DNA from 2 places in the Fructilactobacillus cliffordii genome. Region 2 is predicted to be linked to the other one. Evidence: riboswitches for the same ligand, from Rfam matches in the RefSeq annotation. Region 2 holds a riboswitch; the other holds the start of a gene.

Region 1 (7,619 bases), 380 kb from region 2:
CCACGGCAGGACGTGGATTCCGGTTGTAGTTGGAAGCCATCGAGTACCCATAAGCCCCGGTTGCTAGTACGGCAATCACGTCACCTGCTTTGACCTCAGGAAGGTGCGCATCCTTCACCAGGATGTCTCCCGATTCACAGTACTTACCAGCTACCGTGACCGTTTCGGTCTTTTCGGGATGGACATTGTCGGCGGCCACTGCTTCGTAAGCTGCACCATAAAGGGCGGGGCGAATGTTATCGCCCATTCCGCCGTCGACCGCTACGTACTTGCGAATTTCTGAAATCGTCTTTTGCGATCCGACCCGGTAAAGACTCACGCCGGCGGGACCGGCAATTGAACGACCCGGTTCGATCCAGACCGCTGGTAACGGTAAGTCGTTGGCTTCCGTTTCTTCCTTCAAGGTCGTTAAAATCTGTTCCACAAATTCTTCTGGACGAATCGGGTGATCGTCATCCGTATACTGGATTCCAAAGCCCCCTCCAACGTTCACCACCTGTGGCGTGTAGTTAAACTCATCGCGCCACCGCTTCATTAACTGCACCAGTTTCTGGGTTTCAATCTTAAAGCCGTCGGTCGCAAAAATTTGCGAACCAATGTGGGAATGAACTCCCTGCAGATGCATCCGCGGTTGGTCTAACACCAATTGCAGCGCTTGGTCCTCTTGACCGGTCAAGAGGTCAAACCCAAACTTACTGTCCTGTTGACCAGTTTGGATGAATTCGTGGGTGTGGGCCGAAACGGCTGGAGAAACCCGTAGCATTACGTTAATTTCCGCGTCTTCTTCCTCTAGGACCCGGGCTAACAATCCAATTTCATAGAAGTTATCGAGCATAATCGTGCCGACGTGATGCCGGACGGCCATTTGTAACTCTTCGTAAGATTTGTTGTTCCCGTGGAAACTAACTTTTTCCATCGGGAAATCCGCTTTGATGGCCGTCGCTAATTCACCGGCCGAAACCACGTCAATGTGCGCGTGTTCCTGGTTAACCACCTGGTACATGGCGACACAGGCAAAGGCCTTGCTGGCGTAACTAACTGCGTAGTCCACATGTTGTTCTTCAAACACCCGGGCAAAGGCCCGAATCTGCTGGCGAATCTTAGCCACATCATAGACTTGCAGCGGGGTGCCAAATTCATCTGCAAGCTTCGTGGCCGGGATGCCACCAATTAATAATTGATTATCCTGAACTTCATCACTACTTAACATTCTTTTTCCTCCTCAATCGCTATAACCAAACAAAAAGGGCCTTTCGGTACGGAAGCTCCGTCCAAAAGACCCTATTGTCGCAGGTTAGAATCGATTTTATGAATAGCTCCCCGGGAACTGAATCCCGACAGTCCGCAGTCTCTTAAACTACGTCCCAGTTATCTAAGGTCCATCTCCCCTAGCACTTCGGCACGGAACCCTTTCCCTAGCTTCAAAGTTGGATGGCAACTCCCCTAAGTACTTTTATCCCGTGCGACCTCTATTTGATTTGTTTCCAGCATAACGAAAAAGCCCCCAGCCGTCAACCTCTTGCTAGCTTCCTGACCTAAATTTCTTTATTTCTATATAGAGTTTGCCAAAAATGTCCGTTATTGCGCATAATTGAGTTGCACAATTAAAAAAATGATGATAGTTTCACTAGTAATCCAACCAACGAGGTTAAATAATCTATGAAAGTAGTTAAATTTGGGGGCAGTTCGTTAGCGGACGCCACCCAGTTCGAAAAAATCATCCACATTATCCAACAAGATCCAGAGCGCCGGGCCATCGTAGTTTCGGCCCCCGGAACCCGGTTTAAGGGCGACATCAAGGTTACGGACTTACTGATTCAGTATTCAGAAGCAGTAAAAAAACGGGCCGCCGTAGCCGACCTACAAGCAGAAATCATTGCCCGGTATCAAAACATTGCCGAACATTTTAACGTACCGGCAGCCGTCATGGACCACATTCAAGCGGTCATTCAGGGCTTAGCTACCCAAACTTATCCAGATTACGCCCACCAACTAGCAACTTTTAAAGCCCATGGTGAGTATCTGAACGCCTACCTGTTAAGTCAGATTCTAGTCAAGCTCGGACTTCCCACCCAGTTCATGGACCCTAAAGAAATCGGCTTTAACGTGGCTGGCCCCGTCAACGATGCCCACGTTACAGATGACACTTACGACCACCTTGCCACTTACCGAGACAATCCCGACTACATGGTTTTTCCCGGCTTCTTTGGAATTAATGAGGATGATGGGACGATTGCAACCTTCTCGCGGGGTGGATCTGACATTACCGGTTCGATTGTCGCCAAGGGGCTGCACGCCGAAGTTTACGAGAACTTTACGGACGTCAACGCGATTTACTCGGTTGATCCTCACATTGTTTCCCAACCCAAGGGAATCCAAACGATGACCTACCGGGAAATGCGAGAACTGTCCTACGCCGGATTTTCCGTCTTTCACGACGAGGCGTTGCTTCCGGCCATCGATGCTCAGATTCCAATTAACGTCAAAAACACCAACCAACCGGATTTACCCGGAACCTTGATTGTGCCGGAAAAGGGCTTTAAACCAAAGGGCTTTATCACCGGGGTAGCCAGTTCAAAGGGCTTTTCCGCCCTCTACCTACACCGCTATCTGCTCAACAAGGAAGTCGGTTTCACCCTAAAACTGCTCCAAATTTTGTACAAATACGGGATTTCTTACGAACACATGCCATCTGGGATTGACGATTTAACCATCATCTTTGATAACAAGCAGCTGACCCCACAAAAGGTCAAGGCGATGTGCAATGACATCAGAAACGAACTCCATCCTGACCAGTTAGAATGGATTGACCACTATGCCATCATTATGATCGTCGGCGAAGGGATGCAACTGAGTCCAAACACGATTGAAAAAATCATCCGCCCCCTGACCGACCACAACATTAACATTCACATGATTAACGAAGGTGCTTCCAAAATCTCAATTATGCTGGGCACCGATGAGGCTGATGCACAAAAATCGGTCAAACTCATCTACCAGCACTTCTTTGATAACAACCGGATTTTTAATTACTAACAGGAGATCTTAATTATGCCAACTTTACGCAAAGTCCATGGCTCTGAAAATCGCTTTTTCATCTTGGATCGGACTCAATTCGATCCTGAACCCACCCTCGACCAAATTTCACAGTTAGCCGTGCAGCTAAAACAAAGTGACGACGACCGTTTTAACGATATCGACGGCATCCTAGTCGTTGATCACTCCGACCATCTGGGGTGTACCGGCAAGATGACGGTAGTTAACGCTGACGGTAGTATTGCTTCCATGTGTGGAAACGGCTTGCGGACGGTCGCTCGCTACCTTGCCGAACAAAGTGGTCAAACGAAATTTTTAGTCGAAACCCAAGACGCTGATTTACATGTGGAACAAGCTGAAACATTAGCACCGGAAGTACCAGCATTTGGGGTCGAAATTGCCCCGGTGCGTTTCAACGCGGCTGCCTTTCCGTTTGCAGAACTTGACGGCAACACGGTCTTAAACCGACCGTTGCCCCAACTTGCCCCAGACCTTGATTTTACCGCGATTGCAGTTCCTAATCCCCACTTGATTAGTTTCATGGACCACGAAACTTTAACCGGTGGTTTACAGTCCCAATTAGGTCCCTACTTAAACGGCCAAAACCCGTACTTTCCTGACGGAGTAAACCTCAACTTTGCCGAAATTCTAGGTCCGGACGAACTCTTCGTCAAAACCTACGAACGGGGCGTGGGCTTCACTAATGCCTGTGGAACTGGAATGACCGCTACCAGTCTCGCCTACGTTTTAAACCACGACCAGGGCGACTTTGACCACGTCGTAACCGTTTACAATCCGGGCGGAATGGTGAAGGTTCACGTGGCGCGGACTGGTCAGGATTACGCACTGCGCTTGATTGCCAATGCCACCACTCTCGGCAACTGGACCATTGGCGATAACGCCCTCTTGAACGGTCAGTTTGACCAAGGTGATTACCAACCCACCACGGAAGAAATTGCTTACCAAAATTGGGTCAAATCACTGCAAACTAACTAAAACCAAAAAAACTCGTCTTCTTCGTGGAAGGCGAGTTTTTTAATTGAAGTCATTTCACTTTACTTACTAAAAATAAGTGGGTATACTAAGACTATTCAAAATACATAAAGGAGTTAAACACTATGACAACTGTAAACGTAATCTTAGGAAGTGTCCGTGAACCATCGATGGGAGACCGTCTCTTCCAATACCTGCAACGGAACCAAGCTGAGCTAGAAAAGGCTAGCAACGTCAGCTTAAAATTCTTAAAGGTCAGTGACTACCAGCTAGACCCTTATACAGAGGCCCTACCACCAATGGGAACGCCTGATTATCCCAACGGTTTAGCGGACAACGCCCAACGATGGGTCGAAGACGTTTCGGCTGGTGACGGGATTTTGCTGTTAACCCCCGAATACGACTACTCGGTTCCGGGAGCTTTAAAGAATGCCTTTGACTACCTGGGATCGGGAGTTAGCGATACGCCGATTCAAACGATTAGTTACTCAATGGGTTCGTTTGGAGGAATCCTTGCTTCCATGGCTTGGTTACCAGTTTTCCAAGTGCTGAGCTTGGTCAGTGTGCCACGCAACCTCAATCTACGTTTCATTCAAAACATCTTTACGGAAACCGGCGAACTCAATCCCGACTTAGAAGCCAGCGAACAACAATACTACGCCGAAAAGATTACACAAACGGTACAAAACATCGCTGATTACGCTACTAAGCTTAAATAAATTGCATTTCAAAAAGGCCATGAAAATTCATGGTCTTTTTTTAGTGGCTTGCTTTTTATATTATACGATGTATAATATTACTGAAAGTAAAGGAGCTGATAATCATCGCCATTCAAATTAGTTCAGAAGTGCTGGAGGGAATCGTTTTAGCCCTCCTGTCCCAAGAAGATTATTACGGCTATGCCCTGACTCAGGGTGTGAAAAAATTCATTCCCATTTCTAATTCAACCCTTTATCCAATTTTACGACGGTTGAAAAAAGAAGAATGGGTCACCACCTACGATCAGCCGTTTGACGGTCGCAACCGTCGTTACTACCAAATTACAGCTGCGGGCCTCGCCCAACTCGAAAAGGTAAAATCCGATTGGAACCACCATAAACAGATTGTCGATCAGGTCTTTAATAATCAAATGCCAAAGGAGGAGGATGAATAATGCCAACGGACCAAGAACAATACATTACGGAGCTAAAATACTACCTCAAAACGATGCCCCAAAAGGAACGCGATGATGCCACCACTTACTACCTGGAGTACCTTAAAGACGGTGATTTAGTGAACTACAAAGACATCGTAGAGAACCTGGGAACGCCCCGCCAGCTAGCTCGCCAAATCACCGCTAACTACACGATTTCTGAAGACGAGAAGCAACCTAAAAAAGAAGGCAGCGTCAACCATAACGTTAAGCTAATTGTGACAATCTTAGCCGCCATTGCTTCTCCGGCGTTGCTGGGGATTGCCGTCTTTATCTTGTTGATGCTGTTCGTCTTCGTCTTTACCGTCGGTGCGCTCCTCTTTGCCGCCCTCTTTGCCGCCGGGCTCTTCATTTGGCTCGGAGTCACAACCATCTTTAGTAAGGGGATAATTGCCCTGAGTATTCTAGGTTTAGGACTCCTAATCTTAGGAGTCTTACTGATGATTCCGCCGATTGTCTACTTCGTGGTCCGCTTTATCATTCAAATTGGAGCTAACTGGATCAAGAAAATCTACCGCTACTCACAAGCAAAATTAAATCCACGAAAGGATGGTTACCATGGTTAAATTTATGAAACGGACCCTCATGGCCGGCATTATTTTAGCAGTAACCGGCTTAATCCTTGGGGTCATCGGCTTTTACGCCGGGGGAAAGGTCCACGGATTTGAAAAGGCCTACTCACACAATACCAATCACGTTGAATTCAACATTGGCAATGATTCAGACGATGATGACGATTAATAAAGGAGTTCTGCAGGATGAAAATAGCCATTATTGGGATTCCCGTTTGTCTTAGCCTGTTACTAGCCCTTGGAATTATTAGTCTGGTGCTCTTAATGGAATTTGGTTAAAGAATGTAAGAAAAGGTACTTCATATGTATACCCCCCAAAAATTAAATTGATTGTGATAGGAATAGCATTAATAAACCATTTCACATTTCTAAGCCCACGATCATCAAAAGCAGGAAGCATTCAAACACAGGAAGTAAAAAATAGCACTAACCTTAGTATTCCAAAAGTAAACGTTCCAACTGAAGTAACTGTGAAATCAAGTAACAAATTTATCGTTAAATCTAATCTCCAGAATCAAAAAAACATAAAGTAGAAAAAACAGTAATTGGTGGAATATGACACTGAATCAGACTAAATCAAAGCAATCCAACCTGAAAAGTACGGATGGAGATGTAAATAACAATGACAGTCAAATCGGAAAGACAACCATTACTTCTGTTGATGAAAACGGTTAGTTAAACAATACAAATACGCAAGATACCCATGTTTAATTAGAAGGTGACAACATTTCATTAAAAAACTCAGCTCCAATCAACCGGTTAAAATTAACAACGCAGATTGAGACGTTCAGATTAAGCATACAGATAATTAGACTAATTAATTGAACGTTTTACACAAAAAGATGGTGAAAAACTAGACTTTCATATCAAAAACTGCGATTCAAAAATGTTATTTTTTGAATCGCAGTTTTTTGTTTTTAACTTTAATTTATTGTTAAATTTACAACTACTAATAATGATCATGAGTTATTTTATATTCATTATTAATCAATATTTCGCAAATATATTAAAAGGTGACTATGATCTCGATTTAACTGGCATTCCAAATATTAATCGACTATACAGTTTCTAAAGAAAATAATACTTAACGACTATCTCAATCTCACATTTAAATTTATGAAAATTAACATCATAGAAGTAATCATCTTAAAAGTAAATATGATTTGCAATTAAAATATAATGATTAAAGAATAATGGTAGTGTATACAAATACAAATTTATAATGAATTAGTGCTAAAATGGAGTTATAACTAAAACTAATTATTATTTTAAAGGAGATGGTATTAATGTATTTACCAGCTTTAAGAGATAAAATGGGTGAATTAAAAGCATTAGAAGAATTAGAAAAATACAAACTAACTAAAAATAAAATTAAAAATTTACTTCCTATTATATTAATAAATGAAATAACTGATGAAGCATTAAAAAAAATATCAAAAAAATATTCTAGAAAAGTATTAATAGACACAAGATTAGTTAGTGATACTAAAGATATCAAAAAATTAGTTTCAATAACTAAACAAAATAAAAATTTTAATATAATTTATTGTTTTAAAGATATTAAATATGCCGGAAATAAAGATTATGTTAAAATTTTAGACACAGATGCAGTTGGAATTTTAAAAGATATAAAAAATAATAATTTTAACATAAATTTATTTCCTAAAAATATTATTATTGATTTTGGATATATTAATAATTCAAGTCCATATAGTTATAAATATGTTAACGAATTAATTAAATATATAAAAAATAGAAACATAACAATACTATCAGGATCCGTACCAAACCCAATTCCAAAAAATTCAGACGAAAATTATACTCAA
Region 2 (7,619 bases):
AATTACATGAAGGCCGATGCTCGGTTAAAACGGACGCTCGGCGCATGGGACCTGGTCGCGCTGGGCATTGGGGCCGTGATTGGAACCGGAATCTTTATTTTGCCAGGCCACGAAGCGGCGCAACACGCCGGCCCGGCGGTAGCAATTGCCTTTTTACTGGCAGCCTTATTGTCGGGAGTCGTGGGCATGGCATATGCCGAATTTTCCTCCGCCATGCCGATTGCGGGGTCAGCCTACTCGTTTGGAACGGTGGTTTACGGTGAAATCGTCGGTTGGATTATCGGTTGGGCGCTAATCTTGGAGTACTTCTTGGCGGTTTCTGCCGAAGCGACTGGGTTTGCCGCCTACTTTAACAATAACCTGTTGGCGCCCCTCGGGGTGAAATTACCCACCGCATTGCAGGCTGGTCCACTCGAAGGAGGAATGGTGAACGTGACTGCTGTCCTGATTATTTTGGTGATTGCCTTGATTATCGCGAAGGGCGCAGACCTCTCGAAGAAGGTTGAAAACACCGCTGTGGTGGTAAAAGTGGCCATTATTATTATTTTCATTGGGATCGGGGTCTTTTACATTAAGTCCGGTAACTACGTGCCGTTTTATCCCAAGCAATTTCGCGGAGCACCCTTCGGACTTGGGGGAATTTCAACTGCGGCTGCCACCGTCTTCTTTGCCTTCATCGGGTTTGACGCGTTGGCTGCCAACTCGGCGGAAACGATTAACCCGAAACGCAACGTGGTGCGCGGGATTTTGGGGACCGTGTTAATTGCAGTAGTCCTTTACGTGGCCTTTTCGTTGGTCTTGGTTGGAATGGTGCACTATACGCAACTAAACGTTGACGATCCGGCTGCTTATGCGCTACACGTTGTTCACCTAGATGGTTGGAACAAGTTGATCACAATTGGAGCGTTGTTTGGAATCTTTACCGCCATGGTAACCATGTTCTTCGGGGGCTCTCGGTTGGTCTATGCGCTGGGTCGTGATGGCCTGCTTTCGAAGAAAATGGGGCAGGTGGATGAAAAGACCAAGGTGCCTCGGAATGCCGTGGTAATCGCGTTGGTCGTCCAAGCCTTCTTTGCCGGAGTAGTACCACTGGAACAACTGGCATCCTTGATTAACGCCGGAACGTTGCTGGCCTTTGCCTGCATCTCCTTTGGCATTATTCCGCTACGAAAGCGCAAAGACATCCCGAACGATGGGTTTAAGATGCCGTGGTACCCGGTCCTTCCAATTCTGGCCGGCTTGTGTAGCATCTATTTCATCATCATGCTACCTAATGCCACCAAGCTGGCGGTCGGATTGTGGATTGTGATTGGTTTAATCGTGTATTTTACCTATGGATTGTGGCATTCGAAGTTGCAACAACGAGATCAATCTGAATAAAGTGTTTAATTTAGCTAACCAAAAAACGCTCTTCCGCATTAAACCGGAAGAGCGTTTTTTGGTTTTAATTAATCTGCAATGCGAGCCCCGAGGGCATTTTGAAAGTGTTGCAAGGCAAATTCTTGGTTTTCAGGCGAAAAGCCGGCGGTTGCCTTAGGATGAATCACCAGTTGGTAACCCAGATTGTAGGCGCTGACCGCAGTGTGCAGCAGGCAGATGTCACTAGCAACTCCGGTTAAATGGAGTTCGGTGATGCCACGGGCCCGCAGCTGCAAGTCTAAATCGGTCCCAGCAAAGGAACTGTACCGCGTTTTGTCCATTTCCCACACGTTGGGGTCGGCTTGGTGTTCGTTGTACCAGGGTTGGAGCTGCCCGTAAAACTCCCGGCCCCAAGTATCTTTGAGGTTGTGAGGGGGAAAGAGCTTGGATTCTGGATGGTAGGGATCGTCTTGTTGGTGTAAATCAGTGGGGAGAATGACAACATCGCCTCTTTCAGCGAATTGATTGGCAAGATTGATAATTGTGGGTTCAGCCGCTTGCGCTGTTTTACCCAGGGTTAATGCTCCGTCATCTGCAACAAAATCGTTGGTATAGTCAATAATCAGTAAAGCCTGCTTGGTGGTCATCATAAACACTCCTTTAGCAATTTTGCTTTAGTATAACAGAGCCAGGACCCAGTTGATGTTAGGACGATTTGCAATTCCGCACAGAAACCCATATACTGGGAAGGAATTGAATAACTTAGAATCTAAGAAGAGGAGCAATTTTCATCAGTACAGCTAGGGAGGGGACCACTCCGAAGAAATAGTTGGAAAGGGAACGTTGCCGAAACTAGCCGGGTGGAACCGGGCTGGTTGGGCCTTGGTTGAAGAAATCAAGGACTGTCGCACTTGATGCGGAGCGCTTTAACGGACTAACCCGAATATCAAAGTGGGGACTCTTCTGGATTAGGAAGGGTCCCTTTTTAGTTGTTGACCAAGGGGATTAGACATATAAGAGGAGGAAAAAAGAATGGCAGAAGAAAAGGTAACTCAGCACGTGAAGCGGGGCTTAAAGTCCCGGCACGTGTCGATGATTGCCCTCGGTGGCTGTATCGGAACTGGTTTGTTTGTTGCCAGTGGAGGAGCCATCAGTAAGGCTGGTCCGGGAGGCGCCCTGGTTGCCTACATTTTAATGGGAATCATGGTGTACTTCTTGATGACTAGTTTGGGAGAAATGGCCACGAACTTGCCGGTTTCTGGGTCGTTTTCAACCTATGCGGCGAAGTACGTGGATCCCGCATTGGGGTTTGCGATGGGCTGGAACTACTGGTTTAACTGGGCGATTACCGTGGCGGTGGACGTTTCGACCGTTTCGTTGGTCATGGCGTTTTGGTTCCCACATTTTCCGGCCTGGATTTGGAGTGCGATTGCGTTAACGCTAATCTTTGTGATTAACGCGTTAGCCGTGTCGGCCTTTGGAGAAACCGAGTTTTGGATGTCGTTGATCAAGGTGATTACCATCATCATCTTCCTCATCGTGGGATTCTTAACCATCTTTGGGATTATGGGCGGGCACGCCACCGGCTTGAGTAACTTTACCTATAAAGATGCGCCGTTTGTGCACGGAATTCCGGGAATCATCAGCGTGTTCGTGGTCGCCGGGTTCTCGTTTCAGGGAACTGAACTGGTTGGGATTACGTCTGGAGAAGCTGATGATCCGCGCAAGAGTGTGCCCAAGGCCATTCACGAAGTTTTCTGGCGGATTATTCTCTTTTACTTCCTCGCGATCTTCGTGATTGCGGCGGTAATTCCGTACACGAGTCCAGATCTGCTAGGTTCATCTGCGAGTGACGTTTCGATCAGTCCCTTTACAATTGTGTTTGAACGGGCCGGATTGGCGGCAGCGGCCAGTGTCATGAATGCGGTTATTTTAACCTCCGTGATTTCATCGGCCAACTCTGGGATGTACGCTTCGACCCGGATGCTCTATTCCATGGCGGACGAGGGTTACGCCCCGAAAATGTTTGGTAAGGTTTCCAAGCGCGGGATTCCTTTCTTAGCCTTGTTGGCTACGACCGCTGTAGCGTTATTAACCTTCTTAACTAGTTTCATGGGTCCGCAGATTTACCTGTGGTTAGTCGCTGCTTCCGGATTAACTGGGTTCATTGCCTGGTTCGGGATTGCACTTTCCCACTATCGCTTCCGGCGGGCCTTTATTGCCCAGGGACACCATCTCGACGAACTGAAGTATCACGCGACCTGGTTCCCATTTGGACCGATTCTCTGTTTGATTTTGTGTATCGTGGTAATCTTTGGCCAAGACGTGGGTGCCTTCGTTCACGGTCAATGGTTCCAAATTGCGGTAACGTACATCAGCGTGCCGCTGGTTTTGGCGCTCTACATTGGTTACAAATTGGTTAAGCATACGCATTTGATTCCATTGGACCAGGTTGACGTTGCTCCGGCTGACTTAAGTCAGGAAAACAAAGACCAGGATTAATGCTACAATGGAAGGTGCTTTGTAAATCAGTGTCAATGGAGGATGCACCATGATTGTTTTATCGGGACCAATTGGAGCGGGGAAGACGACGTTAACCACGCTGTTAGCGGAGCATTTGAACGCGCCCGCTTTTTATGAATCAGTGGATGATAATGAGATTCTGCCGTTGTTTTATCAGGATCCGCAAAAGTACGCCTTTTTGTTGCAGATCTACTTTTTAAACAAACGACTGGATGCGATTAAGGAGGCCAACGCTAACCAGTACAGCGTGATGGACCGGTCCTTATTTGAAGACTCGTTGTTGTTTCATTTAAACGCGGATTTAGGTCGTTCCACCAAGACGGAAGTAGAAACGTACGACTCGTTACTGGCCAATATGTTGGATCCGGTGTCTCCCGATGATTATCAAAAGATTCCTGATCTTTTAATCTACTTGCACGTTTCCTTTGAAACGATGTTAGCCCGGATTAAAAAACGGGGTCGTAGTTACGAACAGATTGAGCACGATGCGAGTCTGTATGATTACTATCGAGAACTTAATCGGCGTTACGATCAGTGGTTTGCTCAGTATGACCTATCGCCCAAGCTAGAAATTGACGGTGATCAACTGGAGTTTGTGGATAATCCACAAGCCCGGGAGCAAATTTTTCGGCTGGTGGATCAAAAAATTGCCCAAATTTTGGGGTAAGTATTGTATAATAAAGAAAATGAAAACTGATAGCGTAGTTTTAGTAGAACCACAGAGAGATGACGGTGGGTGGAAGTCATCGTTCGAAATTTCCGCTACGTTTTAAGGGCAGTTAATCCTGCACGGTGATACCGTTACCATCAAATTGAGGGCTTGGCTATTGATTAGTCAGGAACTTGGGTGGTACCGCGAACAAAGACCTTCGTCCCAATTGTGGGACGGGGTCTTTTTTCATGCAGAAAAAGAGCGAAGCATACGAGGAGATTATTAATATGTTAGACATTAAGTTAATTCGGCAAAAACCAGATTGGATTAAGGAAAAGCTGGCCACCCGGGGTGTGAGTCCAGAAACGATTGATCAATTATTGGAATTAGACCAACAACGACGGGATTTAATTGTGCAAACCGAACAGTTAAAGGCCGAACGAAATGAGGTTTCGGACCAAATTTCGCAATTAAAACGCAACAAAGAGGATGCCGAAGCACCCATCAAACGGATGCGGGAAGTCGGCGCTGAAATCAAACAGTTAGACCAGGACTTAGAAAAGGTAGAAGCCGAACAACATGATGTAGCTGCCCACCTGCCTAACATTCCGAACGATCAAGTTCCAGTTAGCTTAACTGAGGATGGGGCTGTCGAATTACGTAAAGTTGGAAATCCTCGTCAATTTGACTTTACGCCCAAGGCTCATTGGGAAATCGGGGAAGAGCTCGATATTTTGGACTTTCAACGTAGTTCCAAGGTAGCGGGCAGCCGGTTTGTTTACTACCTCGGGGCCGGAGCCATGTTAGAACGGGCTGTGTATAACTTCTACCTGGATGAAAATGATAAAGCTGGCTACACAGAAGTTTTACCACCATACATGGTGAACTCGGATTCGATGTACGGAACCGGACAATTTCCGAAGTTCTTGGAAACCAAGGCCGGGTTTGAAATTGCGGGCAGTGATTTAACCATGATTCCGACGGCCGAAGTTCCCTTAGTAAACTTCTATCGTGATGAAGTGATTCCTGCAGATAAACTACCAGTGAAGTTTACGGCCTTAACTCCTGCCTTTCGTTCTGAAGCTGGAAGTGCCGGACGGGATACCAAGGGCTTAATCCGGTTGCACCAGTTTAACAAGGTCGAAATGGTGCAATTCACAAAGCCCGAAGATTCCTGGGATGCCCTGGAAAACATTACGCACCAAGCAGAAAGCTCATTACAAAAATTGGGCCTGCCGTACCATGTCATTACGTTAACTTCGAGTGACATGAGTTTTACGGCTGCCATGACCCACGATTTGGAAGTCTGGATGCCAGCCCAAAACTGTTATCGAGAAATTTCAAGTTGTTCGAACACCACTGATTTCCAGGCCCGGCGTGCTCACATTCAGTACCGAGATGAAAACGGAAAATTACAGTACGTCCACACTCTGAACGGTTCTGGGCTAGCCGTGGGTCGGACGGTTGCTGCCATTTTGGAAAATTACCAAAACGAAGACGGTTCGGTCACGATTCCGGACGCCTTGCAACCATACATGCACGGCATGAAGAAAATTACCAAACAACAACTCTTTTAAACAGGGGAGCGTCGAGAACGGCGCTCTTTTTGTTTACCGAAAATTCGGGATTATCGCTGCTTTGCTGCTATGAAAAAGTGATCAATGCTGTAACGTTCCGTAAAACACGAACGTTTTCAAATTTAATGTTGCTTTCATTAGTTAAATTATGCTAAAATGAGTTTATTATTAACTTGAGGAGGAGCGTAATGAAGGTCAACAGGTTACTAAAGTTCGGATTATTAGCGTTGGTCCTGCTAATGGTCGGAGGTGGTTTGAGTGGTTGTAGGAAACACTCGAACGCCGAAAATTACCAACCCAAGAAGCTCGTGGTGGAATTTAACCCATCTTCTAATGCCGGTAAGATGGAAGCCCGGGCGAAACCACTGGAAAAAATGCTAGAGCAACAACTCCACATTCCCGTCAAAGTGGTAGTTTCCACGAGTGGGAGTTCGATGGTGGAAGCCTTGGGTTCTAAAACGGCCGACGTGGCCTTTTTAGCCCCGACTGCTTATGCCTTAGGGCACGCTAACTACGGGGTTAAGGCCATTTTGCAGGCGACCCGGTATAAATACGGTCCTGATTCAACAGAAGCCGTGACTAACATCCCCACGAACACGTATTTAGGTGAGATCGTGGTTCGGAAGAACGGAAAGGTCAAAAACCTCAACGATTTGAATGGAAAGAAGATCGCGATTCAAGATACGACTTCGACCGCGGGTTACATTTTCCCAGCGGTGGAGCTAGAAGAACACGGGATTAACATTCACAAAAACGGGATTAAGACCTTCACGGTGAAGGGAGCCGACCAAGGGGTCTTATCCGTTTACAACGGTAACGCTGACGCCGCCTTCGTTTTCCAAGGGGCGCGTAAGATTGCCGCCAAGGATGATCCCAACGTGATGAAGGATACTTCGGTTTTGTACAAAACCAAGCCCATTCCGAACGATACGATTTCTGTACGTCGGGATATGAGTCCGAAGTGGGATAAGAAAATTGCCAATGCCTTTCAAACAATTGCTAAATCGAAAAAGGGACACAAGATTATTTACGAAATCTATAGTCACCAAGGCTACGTTCCGGTTAAGGATAGCGACTTTAACATTGTGCGGACGTACCTACGCAAAGTTGGACGACTAGATGAATAAGGGGAGATAGACTAGTGGCTGCAAAAACGGTATTAGAACTCAAACACGTGAATAAGGTATACCCGAATGGGGTCAAGGGATTAGACGACATTAACTTTACGGTCCACGAGGGTGAATTCGTGGCCGTGGTCGGACTGTCAGGGGCCGGGAAGAGTACGTTATTTAACTCGATTAACCGGATGATTGATGTGACTGACGGTCAGGTATTAGTTGACGGAACGGACATTACGAAGGTCAACGGCAAGGAACTACGCCGGATGCGTCGAAAAATCGGTATGATCTTCCAAAGCTTTAACCTGGTTGACCGCACCACGGTGCAAAAGAACGTACTGGCCGGCCGAACCGGTTACTACCCAACCTGGAAAACCTTACTGGGGATTT

What was found. Region 2 has a riboswitch for lysine ahead of M3M38_RS05920 (amino acid permease). Riboswitches for the same ligand answer to the same signal wherever they lie in the genome.
Region 1: it holds a riboswitch for lysine, as region 2 does, so the genes downstream of both, lysA (diaminopimelate decarboxylase) here and M3M38_RS05920 (amino acid permease) in region 2, are expected to answer to the same signal.

Annotation. Positions count from the first base shown of each region.
Region 1 covers NZ_CP097117.1:822,929-830,547, forward strand. Annotated here, with positions in the region: gene lysA (diaminopimelate decarboxylase) at 1-1,210, opposite strand, end outside; lysine riboswitch at 1,306-1,480, opposite strand; gene M3M38_RS04135 (aspartate kinase) at 1,660-3,036, shown strand; gene dapF (diaminopimelate epimerase) at 3,052-4,032, shown strand; gene M3M38_RS04145 (NADPH-dependent FMN reductase) at 4,155-4,748, shown strand; gene M3M38_RS04150 (PadR family transcriptional regulator) at 4,853-5,182, shown strand; gene M3M38_RS04155 (DUF1700 domain-containing protein) at 5,182-5,787, shown strand; gene M3M38_RS04160 (hypothetical protein) at 5,780-5,962, shown strand; gene M3M38_RS04165 (beta family protein) at 7,080-7,619, shown strand, end outside.
Region 2 covers NZ_CP097117.1:1,203,357-1,210,975, forward strand. Annotated here, with positions in the region: gene M3M38_RS05910 (APC family permease) at 1-1,380, shown strand, start outside; gene M3M38_RS05915 (cysteine hydrolase family protein) at 1,449-2,009, opposite strand; lysine riboswitch at 2,126-2,294, shown strand; gene M3M38_RS05920 (amino acid permease) at 2,392-3,861, shown strand; gene M3M38_RS05925 (deoxynucleoside kinase) at 3,911-4,549, shown strand; gene serS (serine--tRNA ligase) at 4,822-6,111, shown strand; gene M3M38_RS05935 (phosphate/phosphite/phosphonate ABC transporter substrate-binding protein) at 6,300-7,238, shown strand; gene phnC (phosphonate ABC transporter ATP-binding protein) at 7,253-7,619, shown strand, end outside.